Regions from separate parts of the Cellulomonas wangleii genome, predicted to be linked through region 2. Evidence: riboswitches for the same ligand, from Rfam matches in the RefSeq annotation. Region 2 holds a riboswitch; the other holds the start of a gene.
What was found. Region 2 has a riboswitch for thiamine pyrophosphate ahead of KG103_RS15335 (ABC transporter permease). Riboswitches for the same ligand answer to the same signal wherever they lie in the genome.
Positions count from the first base shown of each region.

Region 1 (5,871 bases), 990 kb from region 2:
CCCCCGGGGGGCACGTCCACCCCGCCGGTGCGAGCGCGCTGACGCGTCCGACGCCGTCGACGTCGACCACGACCTCGGTGCGTCCGCGGCGCGAGCGCAGCGCGTGCACGGTGCCGGTGACGTCGGCGGTGCGCGCGTCACCCCCGACGTCGGGCGCGACGACGAACGCCCCGGCCGCCAGCGCCAGCACACCCCCGGCGCGCACCGGCGCCGTCCCCGCCGCGTCGACCGCGGAGACGAGGGCCCGCACGGCCGGCGGCGCGCCGGTACCGGGGCCGGGCACGGCCACGAACGCCTCGTAGCCGAGGAACCGCGCGACGTCCCGGGACGCGGGCCGCGCCCACAGCTCGGCGGGCGCGGCGACCTGCAGCAGCCGGCCCGCGGCCATGACGGCCACCCGGTCGGCCACGGCGAACGCCTCGTCCTGGTCGTGCGTGACGAACAGGGCCGTCGTCGCGGTCGCCGTCAGCACCGCGCGCAGGTCCGCGGCGAGGCGCTCGCGCAGCGCACGGTCCAGTGCGGACAGCGGCTCGTCGAGCAGCAGCAGCCGGGGCCGGGGGGCGAGCGCGCGCGCGAGCGCGACCCGCTGCCGCTCACCGCCGGACAGCGTGCCCACGGCGCGGCGCTGCGTGCCGGGCAGCCCGACGAGGTCGAGCAGCTCGGCCACCCGGGCCTCGCGGGCGGCACGGTCCCGCCGCACCGTGGCCGGCAGCCCGTAGGCGACGTTGCCCGTGACGTCGCGGTGCGCGAAGAGCTGGCCGTCCTGGAACAGCAGGCCGAACCCGCGCCGGTGCACCGGGACGTCCACCACGGAGACGCCGTCCCAGGCCACGTCACCCCCGGACAGCGGCTCGAGCCCCGCCACCGCGCGCAGCAGCGAGGACTTGCCGCAGCCGGAGGGTCCCAGCAGCGCGACGACCTCCCCGGTCGGCACGCTCAGGTCCACCCCCGCGACGGCCTCGGCCGCCGCCCCGGGGTACCGCACGACGACCTCCGCGACCTGCAGCCCGTCGCTCACCACGCACCTCCGGTCCCGGGGCGGCGCAGCCGCTCGCACACCGCCACGATGCTCGCCGTCAGGGCGGCGAGCAGCACCGACGCCGCCAGTGCGGCGCCGTAGTTCTCGGCCCCGGGGCGCCCCAGCAGCCGGAAGATCACGACGGGCAGCGTCGGGTCCTGCGGCCGCGCCAGGAACGACGTGGCACCGAACTCGCCCAGCGACGCGGCGAACGCGAACCCGAGCGCCAGACCGACGGCCCGCAGCGCGACCGCCAGGTCCACCGTCCGCAGCACCCGTCCGGGTGCGGCACCCAGGGTCGCGGCGACCTCACGCTGCCGCGGGTCCACGGCACGCAGCACGGGCAGCACGGTGCGCACCACCAGGGGCACGGCGACGACGGCCTGCGCCACCGCGACCAGCACGGGGCTGGTCCGCAGGTCCACGGGCAGCCCCAGCGGTGCGTCCATCGACACCAGGAACCCGAAGCCGACGGTCACGGCCGACACCCCGAGCGGCAGCATGAACAGCGCGTCCAGCCCGGCGACGGCCCGGCGGGCGGCGGTGCGCCGCGGGCGGCGCGACACGAGCAGGGCCACGAGCCCGCCGACCACCAGGGCGAGCACGGTGGCGTCGACGGCGGTGCGCACCGACGTCCCGGCGGCCTGCCACGCGCTGACGGCCAGCGTGTCCTGCGGCACGGCCAGCGCGGCGTAGTTGTCCAGGCCCCAGCCGCGCGGGGTGCGCAGCGAGCGCACGACGAGGTGCACCAGCGGCAGCGCGAGCAACCCGGCGACGGTGAGCGCAGTGACGGCGACCGCGACGGCGTCGATCGGGTCGCGCAGCCGCACGGGGCGGGCGTCCGCCGCGGTACCGCCGAGGGTGGGGGCCGCCTCGGTGCGGGCGCGGGCGCGCCCGGCCAGGGCGAGCGCCGCCACGACCACGACGAGCTGCACGACGGACAGCACGGCGGCGGCACGCAGGTCGAGGAACTGCGTGGTCTGGATCCAGATCTCGGTCTCGACCGTGCCGTACCGGCGCCCGCCCAGCACCAGGACCGTGCCGAACGCGGTCGCGCAGAACAGGAACACCAGGGACGCCGCGGAGGCGATCGCGGGGCCCAGCGCCGGCAGCGTCACCGTCCGCAGCACGCGCCACGGCGAGGCGCCGAGCGCCCGGGCCGCCTGCTCGGCCCGCGGGTCGAGCCGCTCCCACAGGCCACCGACCGTGCGCACCACCACCGCGTAGTTGAAGAACACCAGCGCCAGGACGATCGCCGCGAACGAGCCGTCCAGGCCCAGCCCGCCCAGCAGGCCGCCGTCCACCAGCAGCGAGCGGAAGGCGACGCCGACCACGACCGTGGGCAGCACGAACGGCACCGTGACGAACGCGCGCAGCGCCCCGCGCCCGGGGAACCGGCAGCGGTACAGCAGGTACGCGCCCGGCACGCCCAGCAGCACCGCGCCCAGGGTCCCCAGCCCGGCCTGCGCGAGCGTCTGCCCGACCACGCGCCACGTCCGCGGGCGGGTGAGCACGTCACCGAACCCGGTCAGGTCGAGGCGCCCGTCGGCGACGAACCCCCGCCCGACGATCTCCGCGACGGGCCACACGAAGAACACCGCGAGGAAGAGCAGAGGCAGGCAGGCCGCCACGGCCCACGCCACGCGGACGCCCCACCCGGTGCGCGGTCCGCGTCGCCGCGGCGCGCCGTCACCCGCCGGCCCGGCACCGGGGCGGGGGCCCGGGTGCGGGTCGGCGGGGTCGACGGCGAGCGCCGCGGCGGGGACGGGCACGGTCAGCCGATCACCGTGTCGGACCACGTGGCGAGCCACTGCTCGCGGTGCGCGGTGACGTCGGCGGGTGCGACCTCGAAGGGGTCGTCGGCCAGCGGGGCCCACGCGGCCCACTCCTGCGGCAGCTCGACCGTCGAGCTCACGGGGTACATGTACATCGACCCCGGGATGTCCGCCTGGACGTCGTCCGAGAGCAGGAAGTCGAGCAGCGCCGCGGCACCCTCCGGGTTGGCGGCACCCGCCAGCACACCCGCGTACTCCACCTGGCGGAAGCACGTGTCGAGCAGCGCGCGGGTGGTTGGGGCGTCGGCACCGTCGGGCACCGTGAACGGCGGCGACGACGCGTAGGACAGCACGACGGGCCGCGGTCCCTCACCGCCGCCGGCGGTGAAGTCGGTGTAGTACGCCTCGGACCACCCGTCGGCCACCTGCAGGCCGTTGTCCCGCAGGCCCGCCCAGTAGTCCGCCCAGCCGTCCTCGCCGAACGCCCCGACGGTGGCGAGCAGGAACGCCAGCCCCGGGGACGACGTGACGGGGTCCGGCACCACGACGAGGTCGCGGTACGCCGGGTCCAGCAGCGACTCGAGCGTCGTGGGCTCCGGGACGCCCCGCTCCGCGAACCAGGCCGTGTCGACGTTGAGGCAGACGTCACCGAGGTCCACCGCGGTCAGCGCGCCGGCGTCGTCGCCCGGCACCGCGTACGCGGCGGCGTCCTGCGCCGCCGGGGCCGTGAGCTCGGCCGGCACCAGGACGCCCTCGTCGAGCGCGCGCGACGCGAACGCGTTGTCGATGCCGAACACCAGGTCACCCAGCGGGGCGTCCTTGGTGAGCACCAGCTGGTTCACCAGGGCGCCCGCGTCGGCCTGCTGCACCACCTCGACGCGCAGCCCCGACTCCTCCTCGAACTGCTCGAGCAGACCGTCGGACAGCGCGAAGGACTCGTGCGTCACCAGCGTGACGGTGCCGGCGCCGTCCGTCGGGTCGTCCGCCGCGCCACTGCCGACGGCGGAGCAGGCCGTCAGCGCGACGAGGCCGGCGGTGGCGACGAGGCCCGCCGCCGCGCGCCGGGCCGGGGTGGTGCGGCGCCGGGTCGTGCCGTGCTGAGGGCTGCCGTGCTGAGGGCTGCGCGCCCGGGGGGTGGTCATGCGTGTGGTCCTCCGTCGTCGTCGGAGGGGTCCCGCGCCGCCGTCCCACGGCGATCGCCGCACGGACGACACCACGGGAGGAGAGACAAGCCCGACTCCCTACGCCGGTATCACCCGGATCAGGTTCGAGGGTCTGCGGTGGTCCGCACTCTCAGCGTCCTGCCACCGTCACCGGCGACCGACGCTCCCCTGTCGTTCGCGGACGATCCTAGCCCCGACCTGTGCGCCGGCCGGATCCCGGGTAGCGTCCCTGCAGGCGACGACGACGGAGGAGAACATGTCGGACGACGGGAACAAGCAGTCGATGACCGCGAAGATCGTGGGCGCGGGGGTCACCCTCGTCGCCGCGTGGGCGGTCCAGAAGCTGATCGACGCGGTCTGGACCAGGACCAAGGGGCACAAGCCGCCGTCGCCGGACTCCACGGAGCCCGACATCAAGTTCGGCGAGGTCGCGACCGCGGCCGCGATCAGCGGTGCCGCGATCTCGCTGTCGCGCGTGCTGGCGACGCGCGGCGCCGCGAAGCTCGCCGGGCGCGCCGCCCGGCGCTGACCCGCTGCCGCGACGCCCGGGGACCGCTCAGTCGTCCCCGGGCGTCCGGCCGGGGCGCGTCTCCCCGAGGTCGCGCGACAGCTCGTCGACCACCAGCAGGTCGTTGCGGACCTTGCCGGTGCGGAAGCCCGCCCGGCCGACCATGTGCGCGGCGACGGGTGCGGTGAGCATCTGGAAGATCGCGACGAGCACCAGGGCCCACACGGCCCCGCCCTCGCGCAGGCGCAGCGCCAGGCCGATCAGCACGAGGATCAGCCCGAGCACCTGCGGCTTGGTGCCGGCGTGCATGCGCGACAGCAGGTCGGGGAAGCGCAGGGCGCCGACCCCGGCGGCGAACGCGAAGAACGCGCCGCCCAGCAGGCAGACGATCGAGGCGACGTCCGCCACGGTGCCCCACGTGTCCTGGCTCATCGCGTCTCCTCGTCGGCCGGGCCGCCGTGGTGCTCGGGGTCCGGTTCCTTCTCGACGGTCTCGCGGGCGCTCGGGGCCACGGCCTCGTGGACCGCGGGCTCGCGCGCGCCCGCCCCGTCCGCGGCGGCGTCCTCGGCGGCGCGACGCCGGCGGCGGCGCGCCTGCTCCTCCTCCTGCTCGAGGCGGCGCTTCTCGGCCTCCTCGGCGGCGACCTCCTCGCGCGTGCGCACGCGCCCCTCGCCCTCGGGCTCGACGGCGGCGAACCGCGCGACGGTGACCGACCCGACGAAGCCCACGAGGGACAGCACCACGAGCAGCGGAACGACGTCGGCGCGCCGGTAGTAGGCCGCGTACAGGGCGATCGCGGCGATCATCGTCGTGACGACGATGTCGAGCGCGACCGTGCGGTCGAGCATCGACGGGCCCTTCTCGGCCCGCACGATCGCGAGCAGCGCGCCGAGCGTCAGCAGGACGCCGCAGACGCCGACGACGACGTCGAACACGTTCACCGGGACGTCACCTCCCCCGCGCGGCGCGAGCGCTGCAGCCCCGCCTCCGCGAGCTCCTCGTCGGACGCGAGCGCGCGCAGCAGCCGCGCCTCCTGGTCGAGCACGTTCTGCCGCGCCTTCTCGACACCACCGCTGGTCTCGACGTCCAGGACGTGCACGTACAGCCGCCCCGTGAGTCGGTGCGCCTCGACGATGATCGAGCCGGGGACCAGCGAGACGAGCTCGGCGGTCAGCGTGAGGTACAGGTCCGAGTGGCTGCGCAGCTGCACGCAGATCACCGCACCGCGCGGGGTGTGCCGCGGCCGCAGCGCGACCAGGCTGACCTCGAACGACGCGCGGACCAGGTCGAGCGCGAACCGGCCCAGCAGCACGAGCAGCCCGACGGGGTGGACGCGGCCGCGGAACTCGACGCGCGTCATGCGCAGGCCGGCGGTGACCAGCAGGCCCAGCAGCACGCCGTTGACGA
Region 1 covers NZ_CP074405.1:242,294-248,164, reverse strand. Annotated here, with positions in the region: gene KG103_RS01110 (ABC transporter ATP-binding protein) at 1-1,018, opposite strand, end outside; gene KG103_RS01105 (ABC transporter permease) at 1,015-2,790, opposite strand; gene KG103_RS01100 (thiamine ABC transporter substrate-binding protein) at 2,793-3,935, opposite strand; TPP riboswitch at 4,015-4,136, opposite strand; gene KG103_RS01095 (DUF4235 domain-containing protein) at 4,213-4,485, shown strand; gene mnhG (monovalent cation/H(+) antiporter subunit G) at 4,513-4,896, opposite strand; gene KG103_RS01085 (monovalent cation/H+ antiporter complex subunit F) at 4,893-5,405, opposite strand; gene KG103_RS01080 (Na+/H+ antiporter subunit E) at 5,402-5,871, opposite strand, start outside.
Region 1: linked by a shared signal. The riboswitch ahead of KG103_RS01100 (thiamine ABC transporter substrate-binding protein) and the one ahead of KG103_RS15335 (ABC transporter permease) in region 2 are both predicted to bind thiamine pyrophosphate.

Region 2 (5,871 bases):
TCCTCGGGCGTCAGCCCCGCCTCCCGCAGCGCGAGCCGCAGCAGGTACTCCCCCGTGCCGCCGCGGTTCACCGCGACGGAGCGCCCGGCCAGGCCGGCCACGTCCGTGACGTCACCGTGGGCGACGATGCCCTGGGTGTCGCCCGCGTCGTGCTCGACGGCCACCACGACGAGGTCGGGTGTGCCGGCGAGCGCGGCGACCACGGCCGTGGTGGAGCCGGAGACGACGTCGACGTGGCCCGCCGCGAGCGCCTCGGCGGCGGGGGCGAAGGCCGGGAACGACGGGGACACCGCCAGGTCGACGCCGACGTCCGCCAGGTGCTGGGCGGCCAGGCCGTCGTCGACCGCGAGCGTCAGCAGGTTCTGCGTCGACAGCGGACCGACGCGCAGGGTGGTGGCGGGTGCGCCGGTGGGCGCGGACGACCCTCCGGACCCAGCGCCCGCCGCGGCGCAGCCCGCCAGCGCGAGCACCGCGACCACGGCCGACGCGGACGCGCCGGGCGGACGGGGGCGTGACCGGGTGCGGCACGGGACGGCTCCGCGCGGTGCACGGCGGGGACGGGGGCGCGGTGTCATGCGGGCTCCTGGGTCGGGGGTCGGGCGGGTGGCAGGGGATGCCGGGCCGGCGGGGGCCCGCCGGGGGCGTCGGACGCCGGGACGGCAGGGGTGGGGGCGACGGCCCGGGCGACGGGCCCGGGAGCACGCCAGTGCAGCGCCCGGTGCTCCACACCGCGCACCAGGGCGTCGGTGACCAGGCCGAGCACCGCGTACAGCGCGACGCAGACGAGGACGACGTCGGTGCGCGCCCACGTCCGGGCGTCGGTGAGCAGCGCCCCGACCCCGCGGTCGGTGGCGACCTGCTCGGCGACGATCACCGCGACCCAGCCGGTGCCCAGGGCGAGCCGCACGCCGGCGAGCACCGAGGGCAGCGCGCCGGGCAGCACGACGCGCCGCACGGTGACCCACCGGCCCACGCCCTGCGCCGCCGCGACCTCCCGCAGGCGGGAGTCGACGCTCCGGGCCCCGGTGACGGTCGCGACGTACACGGGCACGGCGCTCGCCAGCACGACGAGCAGCACCTTGGGCGTCTCACCCAGCCCCCACCACACGACCAGCAGCGGGGTCAGGGCGGTGAACGGCACGGCCCGCACGGCCTGCAGGGGCCGGTCGACGACGTCGTGGCCGATCGGCGACAGCCCGGCGACGAGCCCGAGGACCAGCCCGGCCCCCGTGCCGAGGAGCGCACCCGCCGCGAGACGGCCCACGCTGACCGCGAGCGCGGGCAGCAGCGTCCCGGTGGCCACCAGGTCGGCCGCGGCGCGCGCGACGTCGACCGGTCCGGGCAGCACCCGGGGGTCGACCGCACCCGTCGCACTGGCGGCGGCCCACGCCACGAGGACGGCGCCCAGGCTGCACCACGCGCGCCAACCACCCGTCCGGCGGCCCGAGGCCCGGGTCACGGCGTGGCCCCGTCCGCGGTCGGGGCCGTGCGGGTCGGGGCCGTGCGGGTCGGTGCAGCCGGGGTCGGACCGGCGGGTGCTGCGGGCACGGGTGTCTCCGGTGGGTCGGTGCGGGCGCGACGGCACCGCCTCCAGGCGCGCGTCACCCCCGCCACGACGACGCGGGCGGCAGGACGTGCGCGGAGGCGTGCGCCGCCCACCGCGCGCGGCGGTACGGGACGGGCACGACGACGCCCGCCCGCGTGACGTCACGCGGGCCGGCGTGGGCGGGTCAGCCGGCCCCGGGACCTCGCCGTGCTCGCACGCCGGGCAGGCCGTGCGGGTGCAGGGCGTGCGGGTGCAGATGGGCGGACGGCAGCGGACGCATGGGAGACATGCGCGACATCCCTTCGCTAGTGCGACCTAGATCAGGTTCGACGGGTGTGATCTCAGCCGCGGATGCGGCACCCCGTGTCACGACGCCGCCGACGCTACCCCCGGACGTCCGGTTCGTCCGCAGGCGTCCGCACTGTGGCCGCGCACGCCGACGACCCCGCCCGGGACCTCCCGGACGGGGTCGCACCCGACGCGGCGACGGACGCATCAGGGCACGTTGCCGTGCTCGCGGAACTCCCGCCAGACGTTCTCGAAGAAGTCGTCGTCCTCCGGCACGGGACGCCGCGGTCGCCACCGGAAGACCGGCAGCCCCGCGGGGTCGTCGGCGTCGCGCGGCGCCACCGGCGCCCAGGCCCGGCCGTCGTCGGTGACGGGTGACGCCCCACCCGGCGGGACCCAGGCCGTCTCCTGGATCTCGCCGTCCAGGGCGCCCGCGTCGAGCCGGAACCGGTACAGCTCCGGCAGGTCGAGCGGCTCACCGTCCGGCCCGGCCAGCGGCAGCTCCCCGTCGGGGTCGGTGTACAGCACCGACCCGCGGGACCGCCCGCCGTGCGCCAGGTAGTCGGCCATCGCCGACAGGTACACGTACGCGCTGGTCAGCACGTCGCGGACCAGGAACGTCCGGTCGACGGACCGCCGGGAGCCGGGGTCGGCGGTGACCAGGTCGCGGTAGCCGGTGAGCCAGGCGTGCACCTGCTCGAGCGCGGCGTGGACGGACGCGGCCGAGCGCACCGGCCCGGCGTCGCGGCTCATGAGCACCTGCACGTCGCGCAGCAGGTCACCGGTGTTGTCGGGGACGCCGGCCGCGGCCCGGCCGGTCGCACGGACCGTCAGGTCGAGCGCGGCGCCGAGCACGGGCGCGGCCGCCGCCGCGAACGCCGCGTCGTCGAGCGGCGGGCTGTCGCGGCGCGCAGCGACGAGCTGCGCGGCCCGCGTCGCCCCCACCTGGCCGCTGTTGAGCGCGGCCCCGCCCGGGCGGTACACGCCGTGCGCCCCGGCCGCCTCGCCGACGGGGAACAGGCCGCTGACGTTCGACTCCCACCAGGCGTCCACGACGAGGCCGCCGTTGTTGTGCTGCGCGCAGACGTCCACCTCGAGGAGGTCGGTCTCCAGGTCCACCTGGGGGTTGCGCTCGAGGTAGAACCGGTACGCGGGCTCGTTCATGCGCCGCAGCCGCTCGATCGGCGTGCCGCCCAGCACCCCGGCCCGCTCCAGGTACCCGTACGCCTCGGGGCTCATCGCGGTGGCGTCGAAGTCGTCGCGCACGGGGTTGCGGCGGAAGTCGAGGAAGACCCGGCGCCCGCGCAGCACGGTCTCGCGGTGCACCAGCAGGTCGATCAGGGACGACCCGTCGCGCGCCTTGCGGATGTCGAAGGGCCACTGGTAGCCCTTGAGGAACACGAGGGTCAGCAGGCGCCCGTAGTCCTCGACCGCCTCGGTGAGGAACTCGCGCTCGTCGCCGCCGTCCGCGTCGGTGGACACGAAGCGCGGGACGACCTGCATGTACGTGCCCGAGACGTTCCACCGCGGCCTGGTCGACGCGAGCCCGAACTGCCACTCGGTGAGGTTCTTGCCGTGCACGCCCGCGCGGTACGCCGCCCCGGATGCACCCCACTGCCCGTGCGGGAACACGCGCGTCGCGTACATCCCCGCCGGGCCGCCGGTGGCGTACACGAGGTTGGTGCAGCGCAGCAGCAGCCACGGGCTCGCCGCGCCGTCGTGCGGCACGTCGGTGCGCAGGACGAGCAGGCCGGCGACCCGGCGCGCGCCCGGCCCGGCGTCGGGGTCGGGCACCGTGACGACGTCGACGACGCGGCAGCCGTCGAGCACCGGTGTGCCGTCCGCGCGGACCCTCGCCTCGAGCCGCTCGACCATGGTCCGGCTCGTGTACGGGCCGACGGACGTGGCGCGCCGCCGCGGGTCGTGGTCGGTCTTGTAGCCGATGAACTCCCCGAACCGGTTCTGCGGGAACGGCACCCCCAGGTCCACCAGGTGCAGGAACGCGCGCGCCGACAGGGCGGCCTCGGCCAGCGCGTTGTCGCCGTCCATCGCACCGCCGCTGAACAACGTCTGCGCCATCTCGCGCACGGAGTCGTCGTCACCGCCGGACAGCGTCAGCTTGTAGTACGTCTGCTTGTCCGAGCCCGCGTTGCGCGACGCCCCCGCGTTCACCTTGTCGGCGACCATGACGACGTCGTCGTGGCCGAGCTGCACCAGCCGCGCGGCCGCGCAGTACCCGGCCGAGCCGGTGCCGACCACGACGGTGGTCGCGGTGACGACCGGCACGTCGTGGCCCGCCACACGCAGGGTCCGCGGCTCGTGGCGCCGCTCGGGAGCCGCGGGACGTGCGGCGCCCGTCGGGTCGTCGCCTCTGCTCATGGGTGATCGCCTCCGTGGGTCACAGGACCGGGACGTGCATGCCGCCGTCGACGTGGAAGACCTCGCCCGTCGAGTACGGCGTCTGACCGGACGCGAGCAGCGCGACGGCGCCCGCGACGTCGGCGGGGCGGCCCCAGCGGTTGACCGGTGCGAGGCCCTGCGCGATGAGCGCGTCGTACTTCTCGGTCACGCCCGCGGTCATGTCCGTCGCGATGACGCCCGGCCGCACCTCGTGGACGACGACGCCCTCGGGGGCCAGGCGCACGGCCCACAGCTGCGTCGCCATCGCGACGCCGGCCTTCGAGACGCAGTAGTCGCCGCGGTTCGTCGAGACGGTCGTCGCCGAGATCGACGAGACGTTGACGATCGTCGCGACGGGCCGCTGCGGCGGTTCCGGGGGCGCGTCGAGGGGGCCGCGCAGCTCGATCACGCGCCGCGCGAACTCCTGCGTGAGGAAGTACGGCCCGCGCAGGTTGATGCCGAGCACGCGGTCGAACGACTCGGGCGTCGCGTCGAGCAGGTCGGCGCGGACGCTCGGCGCGACGCCCGCGTTGTTGACGAGCAGGTCGAGGCGGCCCCACGCGTCGACGGCGTCGGCGACGTAGCGGCGGTGGTCGTCGAGGTCGGCGACGGAACCCCGGACGTACCGCACGAGCGCCGGGTCGCCCGCGGCCTCGCGCAGCTCGGCCAGCACGTCCGCGGGCTCCTCGCGCGTGGCCAGGATCGAGACGGCGAACCCGTCGGCGACCAGGCGACGGCTGATGCCGAGCCCGATCCCGCGGTTGCCTCCGGTGACGAGCGCGACGGGCGGCATCGGTGCCCTCCTGCGGGTCGTGCACCGAGGGCGGCGCGCGGGTGCGCGGTCCGGCGCGGCGGTGCGGCGGGTCGTGCGGGCCGGGGAGTCCCGACGACGGCGTCGGGCGGCCCCGTCGTCGTTGCCGACGGGGCGCGGACCGACGCGGGGATCGTCGCATGCCGCGCGCTCGGTTGGCAAGCGCTTTCCTGCCAGGTCGACGTCCGTGCGAGGATCGACGCGTGCTCCGGACGCCCCCCGCCGCCCCGCCGCGCCCGGGGACCCCGCGACCCCGCGACCTCGCGCGCCGGACCCGCGCGTGAGTGCCGTCCTCGCCGCGCTGGGCACGATGGGCGCCGTCGTCGCGCTCGGCTGGGTGCTCGGGCGGTGGCGCGTCCTCGGCGAGCGCGCCGCCCCGGTGCTGGCGCGCGTCGTGTTCGTCGTCGCCGCACCCGCGCTGCTCCTGTCGACCGTCGCCCACGCCGACCTGCACCTGCTGGTGTCCCGCACGGCCGTCGTCACGTGGACGTCCACCGCGCTGGTCGCGCTGCTCGCCGCCCTCGTCCTGCGGGTCGTGTGGCACCGGTCCGCCGCCGACGTCACCGTCGGCACTCTCGTCTCGTCGTACGTCAACGCCGGGAACATCGGCCTGCCGCTCGCGGTCTACCTGCTCGACGACCCCGTCGTCGTCGTGCCCACGCTGCTCTTCCAGCTCCTGGTCCTCGCGCCCGTGGCCTTCGCGGTCCTCGACGCCCGCCCCGCGCCGCCGCTGGACGGCCCGGAACCCGCGGGCACCGGCCCGGACGGCTCCGACACCGCACCGGCTGGGATGCGGGTCGCCGGGGTGGCGCGCCGCACGCTGAGC
Region 2 covers NZ_CP074405.1:3,327,397-3,333,267, forward strand. Annotated here, with positions in the region: gene KG103_RS15330 (ABC transporter substrate-binding protein) at 1-479, opposite strand, end outside; gene KG103_RS15335 (ABC transporter permease) at 572-1,348, opposite strand; TPP riboswitch at 1,827-1,920, opposite strand; gene KG103_RS15340 (FAD-dependent oxidoreductase) at 2,042-4,213, opposite strand; gene KG103_RS15345 (3-ketoacyl-ACP reductase) at 4,233-5,027, opposite strand; gene KG103_RS15350 (AEC family transporter) at 5,326-5,871, shown strand, end outside.